One region of the Microbulbifer sp. SE14 genome, then DNA from elsewhere that is predicted to be linked to it. Evidence: predicted binding sites of a transcription regulator. Region 1 holds the regulator's gene; the other holds the start of a gene.
What was found. Region 1 encodes sigma-54, which starts transcription at its own class of promoters, with help from an activator protein. Its sites were predicted from a motif close to TGGCACANNNNTTGCNNT; they were not measured.
Positions count from the first base shown of each region.

Region 2: the regulator sigma-54 is predicted to act here: its motif matches at 2,322-2,339, upstream of AC6R19_RS01085 (adenosine deaminase family protein).

Region 1 covers NZ_JCBAJA010000022.1:6,287-10,091, reverse strand. Annotated here, with positions in the region: gene rapZ (RNase adapter RapZ) at 1-43, opposite strand, end outside; gene ptsN (PTS IIA-like nitrogen regulatory protein PtsN) at 152-613, opposite strand; gene hpf (ribosome hibernation-promoting factor, HPF/YfiA family) at 617-907, opposite strand; gene AC6R19_RS15260 (RNA polymerase factor sigma-54) at 1,234-2,685, opposite strand; gene lptB (LPS export ABC transporter ATP-binding protein) at 2,939-3,664, opposite strand; gene lptA (lipopolysaccharide transport periplasmic protein LptA) at 3,784-3,805, opposite strand, start outside.
Region 2 covers NZ_JCBAJA010000001.1:251,894-255,698, reverse strand. Annotated here, with positions in the region: gene AC6R19_RS01095 (TonB-dependent receptor) at 1-352, shown strand, start outside; gene ushA (bifunctional UDP-sugar hydrolase/5'-nucleotidase UshA) at 570-2,102, shown strand; gene AC6R19_RS01085 (adenosine deaminase family protein) at 2,375-3,802, shown strand.

The sequences.
Region 1 (3,805 bases):
TCTTACCGGAGCCGGAGCGGCCACTGATGATCACCAGGCGCATAGGGGAGATCCTTTCTTCACTTCAGCGCTTTATGTTCTGACAGCTGCAAGTCACCCGTGTGAAGCCTCGGGTCGGTTCAGTCGGTGTAACTCGCTGATCTGGTGCAGATTATGCAGCGGCGGCGCTGTCGATGGCCAGCGCGTAGAGTTCGTCCCCGCTCTCGGCCTGGCGGAGCTTTTCCCTGACCCGGCTGTCGCTGAACAGGGCGGCGATTTCCGCCAGGGTGTCCAGATGCTCCTGTTCGGAGTCCTCCGGCACCAGCAGGGCGAACAGCAGATCCACCGGCTGGCGGTCGACGGCGTCGAAGTCAACCGCAGGCTCGGTGGTGCAGAGCACGCCGATGGGGCGCTCACAGCCCGGCAGTCGGCAGTGCGGAATGGCCACGCCGTCGCCGATACCGGTGGAGCCGAGGCGCTCGCGGGCGATCAGTTGGTTGAAGATGGTATCGGCATCGTGTTGTGGATACTGTTCGGCAATGGCCTGGGCAATGTTGAGCAGCAACTTCTTTTTGCTGCTCCCCGCCAGATGGCAGAGGCTCAGGCGGGGAGAGAGTAATGCTTCCAATGTCATAGTTCAGCGGTGGTTCTGCAACTTCTCTTTGTGTTTCCTGAGTTGGCGATCCAGCTTGTCGGCCAGGGCGTCAATGGCCGCGTACATGTCTCTGTCTTCAGAGCCGGCACAGAGATCGTGCCCGTTCATGTGCACCCTGGCTTCGGCCTTCTGGATCAGTTTGTCCACGGACAGGATTACGTGTGCATTGGTAATGTTGTCGTAGTGTCGGGAGAGCTTTTCCAGTTTGCTTTCACAGTAATCGCGCAGGGGCGGAGTGAGATCTACGTGGTGACCACTGATGTTGATCTGCATGGATTTCTCCTTATTGAGAGCATCGCTTGGCGGCGCCCCTCCCGTTAGGGCCGCAACCCTACTAGGAAGTTCGCCAGATTGGAAGGATACACTCAAAGTTTGGACGTTGGTCGCCGCCGGGGTGGCTTGGGGCGCCTTGCAGTTTGTGACTGGCCGTTCTTGGTTAGTCAGAATTCTGGCGCTAGGGATGCCATTCCCATCCGTGGTGATTGCTCCGTAAGCGAGTGGTCGGCCGGGAAAAAGCCTCATCGGCAAACATTTCCCGGATGGCCCCCGGCAGCTGGGTCTTCGTGTCGGGCTTCGGCATTCTTTTCCCGAGCCCCGACCTAAACCAGCCGCTTGCGCTCGCTGGAGGAGGGGATGCCCATGGACTCCCGGTACTTGGCCACGGTGCGCCGGGCCACCTGGATGCCCTGCTTGTCCAGTTCCTGAGTGATCTTGTTGTCGGACAGCGGCTTGCGGGGTTGCTCGGCGTCGATCAGTTTGCGGATCATCGCGCGGATGGCGGTGGAGGAGGCGTCCTCGCCGGAGTCGGTGCTGACGTGGCTGGAGAAGAAGTATTTGAGTTCGAAGACCCCGCGCGGGGTGAGCATGTACTTCTGGGTGGTGACGCGGGAGATGGTGGATTCGTGCATGCCGATGGTTTCGGCGATATCCGCCAGCACCATGGGCTTCATCGCCTCGGGGCCCAGCTCGAAGAAGCCCTGCTGCTTCTCGACGATGCTGGAGGCCACCTTGAGCAGGGTTTCGTTGCGGCTCTGCAGGCTTTTCAGGAACCAGCGTGCCTCCTGCAGGTGATCGCGCAGGAAATTGTTATCGCTGGAGTTGTCGGCGCGCCGGATCAGGGCTGCGTAGTCGCCATTGATGCGCAGCCGGGGAGTGGTTTCCGGGTTCAGTTCCACCAGCCAGCGCTGCTCCCGGCGGCTGACGATGATGTCTGGCACCACATACTGCGGCTCCTCGCCGCCGAAGGCCTCGCCGGGGTAAGGGGTCAGGGTCTGGATCAGGCGCACCACCTCGCCCAGCTGCGCCTCGTTGAGGCGGGTTCTGCGGCTGAGGCTGCGGAAGTCGCGCTTGCCGAGCAGGTCCAGGTGGCGGTCCACTACCAACAGCGCCTGCTCCAGCCAGGGGGTGCCGACCGGCAGCTGGCGCAGCTGCAGCAGCAGGCATTCGCGCAGGTCGCGGGCGCCGCAGCCGGCGGGCTCGAACTGCTGGATGGTCTTGAGTACCGCGAGGACTTCGTCCTCCTCCGCTTCCAGCGTCGCGGCTATGTCGCCCAGGGGCGTTTCCAGGAGGCCGCTCGGGGCTATGCCGTCGATCAGGTTCTCACCGATCAACTTGTCCTGCGCGGAAAGGGTGGTCAGGTTGAGCTGCCACAGCAGATGGTCCTGCAGACTGTCCGGGGCGGAGTTGCGCTGCTCCAGGGCGAGTTCGTCCCCGTCGCCGCCACTGTAGCTACCGCCGCTGTAGATATCGTCCCAGCGGGTGTCCACCGGCAGTTCGTCGGGGATATCGTGGCTCCAATCACTTTCGGTACCCTGGTCGCTGCCGTTGACCGAGGAGTCATCGGAGGCGGAGCGCTCCGGCGACTGCTCCTCGGTGCTGTCAGGGTGAGAGTGATCCTCGCCGTCCACCTCCAGCAGCGGATTGCTGTCCAGCGCCGACTGTACCTCCTGTTGCAAGTCCAGCGTCGACAATTGCAGCAGGCGAATAGCCTGTTGCAGCTGGGGCGTCATGGTCAGCTGGGTGCCGAGCTTTAACTGGAGAGACTGCTTCATATTTGAGGGACTGCAGACCTGTGCGGCGGATGAATCATCTAAAAATCCAAGACGCCGCAGACTAACCCTCTGTTCGGTGGATTACAAGCAATAACTGTGCCGGTTTTGAATGCGGAATGCGAAATGCGGAATGATGAATGCGCGGTCTGGATCTCCTCAGGCGGACAGTGGTCCGGCCGCGCTTGGGCCTGGGAGGCGTGAGCTAGCGATATTAGGTGGTTTTTGCGGCACTATGGGTTGATGCTATTCCGCATTAAATGGTGAACTCGTGTCCCAAGTAGACTTCGCGCACCTGCTGGTTGGCGAGCACTTCCGCCGGGGTGCCGGCGGCGATGATATGGCCCTCGCTGACGATATAGGCGGTTTCGCAGATATCCAGGGTCTCGCGCACATTGTGGTCGGTGATCAGCACGCCGATGCCGCGATCGCGCAGGTGGCGGATGATCTGCTTGATGTCGTTGACCGAGATCGGATCCACGCCGGCGAAGGGTTCGTCCAGCAGGACGAAGTCCGGGTCCGTGGCCAGGGCGCGGGCTATCTCCACACGGCGCCGCTCGCCGCCGGACAGGGCCATGCCGAGGCTGTTCTCGATATGGGTGATGTTGAATTCCTTCAGCAGTTCCTGCACCTGCTGCAGCCGTTCGGCGCGGGACAGTTCCCTGCGGGTTTCGAGGATGGCGAGGATGTTGTCGCGCACAGACAGGCGGCGGAACACCGAGGCCTCCTGGGGCAGGTAGCCGATGCCCTTGCGCGCGCGCCCGTGCATGGACAGGTGGGTAATGTCCTCGTCGTCGATCAGCACCTGGCCGGCATCCGCCTGGACCAGGCCGGCGATCATGTAGAAACAGGTAGTCTTGCCGGCGCCGTTGGGGCCGAGCAGGCCGACCACCTGGCCGCTGGTCACGCTGACGGAGACGTCCTGGACCACTTTTCTCTTCTTGTACTGTTTGGCGAGGTGTAACGCTTTCAGCGTTGGCATAGTGTGTTCCGAATTTGCTTCGAGTCCCGACTCGAATGGCGATAAATCAAGGCCTTGGGCGGAGTTATTCTTTCCCGAGTCCCGAGTCCCGAGTCCCGAGTCCCGATAAGTGAGTCGAGCTACTGGTTCTGCTGTGTCTCT
Region 2 (3,805 bases), on a different contig from region 1:
GGCGGGCGTGGCCGGTGCCGCCGGCGGCTATGTGGACAAGTATTCCGACAACATGCCCTGGGTCACCACCATGGATCTGGCCATTACCCAGGAAGTGCCCGGCTTCCTGCCGGAGCACCGCGGTTTGGTCTACCTGACCATAGACAACTTCGCCAACCTGCTGAATGACGATTGGGGTAAGGTGTACGATCTCGAGTTCCCGCAGCAGATACTATTTGACTACGACGTGAACGACGAAGGCCAGTATGTCTACGACATACCCTTCGGCGGCCTGGATACCAAAAACTACGGCCGTTTCCAGGCTGCGGAATCCACCTGGCGTGTGAAGCTGGGGTTGAAATACAACTTCTGATCGCCGTATCGGAAGCATTCAGAGCCGGCGCTTAGCGCCGGCTTTTTTTACCTGAATACCCCCACGGACCACGGAGCTGTTTATGGCGCTGAAGGCTCCAGCCCCGCAAACGGGCCCCAGGCCCGTGCCAGAAAAAAAACATGCCGGAGCAACCATGGCCATACAGAAACAAAATCGACAGGGAAAATTTCTTTGCACAACACTCCTGGCAACGGTGTTGCTGTGGTTTGGTTTTGCGCACGAAGCACTTTCAGCGCAGGACAATCAAGCCATCCGCCTGACCCTGCTGCACACCAACGACAACCACGGCCGCTTCTGGCACAACCGGCACGGCGAGTACGGCATGGCCGCGCGCAAGGCGCTGGTGGACCAGGTCCGCGCGGAAGTCGCGGCCGAAGGCGGCTACACATTGCTGCTCTCCGGTGGCGATGTGAACACCGGTGTGCCGGAATCCGATATGCAGGATGCCGAGCCCGACTTCAAGGGCATGAGCCGCATGGGCTACGACGCCATGGCGGTCGGCAATCACGAGTTTGACAACCCTATTGAGGTCATCAGGAAACAGCAGGGTTGGTCCACATTCGATTTTCTTTCCGCAAATATTTACGGCAACGATGGCAAGCGGCCGTTCAAGCCCTACAAGGTTTTCGAAAAGGGTGGCATGCGTATTGCGGTTGTTGGCCTGATCACCCAGTCCACCGAAAAAATCGGCAACCCGGAAAATATCAGAGGTTTCCGCTTTGTCCTGCCGGAAAAGGAGATGGGACGGCTGCTGCCAAAATTGCAACAAGAGGCCGACCTGGTCATTGCGCTTACCCATATGGGCCACGACATGGACTCGGTCGGAACCGACGTCGCCCTCGCCAGGGCGGTGGACGGTATCGACATCATCGTGGGCGGCCACTCCCAGCAGCCGGTGTGCACCGATGCCCGGGGCGAACTGGTTGCGGATTACCAGCCGGGTGCCCCCTGCAAGCCCGACTTCGAAAACAACACCTGGATAATGCAGGCGCATGAATGGGGCAAATACGTCGGGCGGGCGGATTTTATCGTCGGCAAGGACTCCGTTCAGCTGATCGACTACCGCCTGATCCCCGTCAACCTGAAAACGCCACAAAGCGATAAACAGGAGTTCGTGCAGCCCCGGATCAAGCCCGATGAAGACCTGCAGGCCTTCCTGCAGGAATTCCAGGACAAGGGCGGTGCAGCTCTGCGCCAGGTCATTACCCGCGCCGAGCAGACCTTCGACCGCCGTGACAAGCGCGAATTTCCCAACGTCAGTCCACTGGGCAGCCTGATTACCCAGGCGTTCAGGCAGTTTGCCCGGGCCGATATCGCCATCACCAACAGCGGTGGCATTCGCGACAACCTGTATAAAGGTGACGTCACCGTCAAATCGCTGATGCAGGTGATGCCCTTTGCCAATACCGTGGGCTATGTGGATCTCAACGGCAGGGAGCTGCGCCAGTACCTGGAGGCGATAGCATTGTTGCCCCGCAATGAACGCGGAATTCAGTTTAGCGGCCTATCCCTGACGGCCGATGGCAGTCTTACCATCGGCGATGACAAGCGCCCCCTCGATCCCGACCGGATCTACCGGCTGGCCACCAACAGTTTCCTGGCGGCGGGCGGCGACGGTTATCCCCCGCTGCTGGATAAGCCCACTTACGTAAATAGCGGTGTTGTGGATTTCACTGCGGTGCGGCAACTGTTGGCCGGGCGCGAAAGCATATCACCTGGGGAATTTTGACAGGTGCAATGAGGCGCAGTCGCACATCGATCGCGGCCATGGGCCGCTCCTGCAGGAATATATCGGCATTCCCGAAAGGGGTGAACCCCTGAAATGGCGCCGAAGCCGATCCTATCGCGCGGCCGGGGGACACCCACAAGAAGGCTCCGTTTGCACCTTTGTGGCTGTTGGTAGAATAATGCAAAAAGATGACCAACCGAATAGATTTGCGGGTGCACGTGGCACGCCGCTTGCGGCGGATTTGGCTATCCATTTTTCCGGGGAGGGGAGAGATGTTGAACTTGGGAAAATTCTTGCGGCGAGCCCTGCTGCCGCTGCTGCTTTCCGGTGCGGCCGCGGCGCAGGATTCCTGGTTCGAGGACTTTAAACAGGAGGCCAGCGACGCGGAACTGTATCGCTTCCTCTATGCCATGCCCAAGGGCGGGGACCTGCACAACCACCTGTCCGGTGCCGGCTTCCCCGAGTGGTGGTACCGGCTGGCGTTGCAACAGGAGGAGCGGGGCTACCTCTATTACACCAAGGTGCGTATCGAAAACTGCCGCGGCTACGGCACCGATGCGTTCTCGGCGCAGCCCTACCTGCTGCTGTTCCGGAATATTCTCGCCGCCGGTTACGACAAGCTCAGCGAGTGTGAAAAGCGCGAGTACAAGCCGCTGGCAGAGCTGGACCGCGAAGAGCGGCTGGCGTGGCAGAACAGCATCCGCCTGGATAAACCCCACGAGGGGCGCGACGAATTCTTCCAGACCCACTGGCAGCGCCTCAATGACCTGGCCAGGAATCCCCATATCATCGCCGAGCTGATCTACCTGAATATGAAACACTTCGGCGCCGAGGGACTGCTTTACTTTGAGCCCCAGGTCAGTGTGCACGGCTTCCAGCGCGCGGACGGCAGCGCCCTCGGCCCCGACGAGGTGGCGGCCATCTACCGCGAGCGCATTGCGCGCGCGGATGCGCGGCAAACGGGGGTGGCGGTGCGCTTCCAGAGCTCGCTGCTGCGTTTCCACCCGCAGGCGGAGGAAATTCTCGGCAGCCTGTACCGCTTCGTGTACAACAATCGCGACCTCTGGGTGGCGGTGAACATGGTGGGCCGTGAGGACAACGACAAGGGCTACCCGCTGCGCTTCCTGCCCACACTGCGCAAGCTGCGCCGCCAGTACCCGGGGGTGAGGCTGTCGATTCACGCCGGCGAGGTGGACGAGCCCAACCGCCATGTGCGCGACACGCTGCTGCTGGGGGCGGAGCGCATCGGCCACGGTATCAACCTGATCGACGACCCGGACACCCTGCTGGCTATGCGTCGCGGCCCCTACCTGGTGGAGATCAACCTGATCAGCAACCTGCTGCTGGACTATGTGAGCGACTACGGCGAGCATCCCTTCCCGGAATACCTGCGCACCGGTGTACCCGTGGCCCTGTCCACCGACGACCGCGGCATGTGGGATTCCACCATGACCGACGAATACTTCGTCGCGGTGAAGGAGTTCAACCTGTCCTGGAGCGAGCTGCAGCTGCTCGGCCGCAACTCCCTGGCCTACAGCTTCGCCGACGAAGAGACGCGGCAGTCCCTGCTCGAGACCTTCGAGCGCCGCAGCCGGCGCTTTGTGCAGCGTGCGCAGCGGGAAAATTTCTGGGCGCGGGCGGAAATACCCGGGCCGCGGGGCTTTATTTGTGCGCACTACCAGCTCTGCGCACTGGAGTAGGTC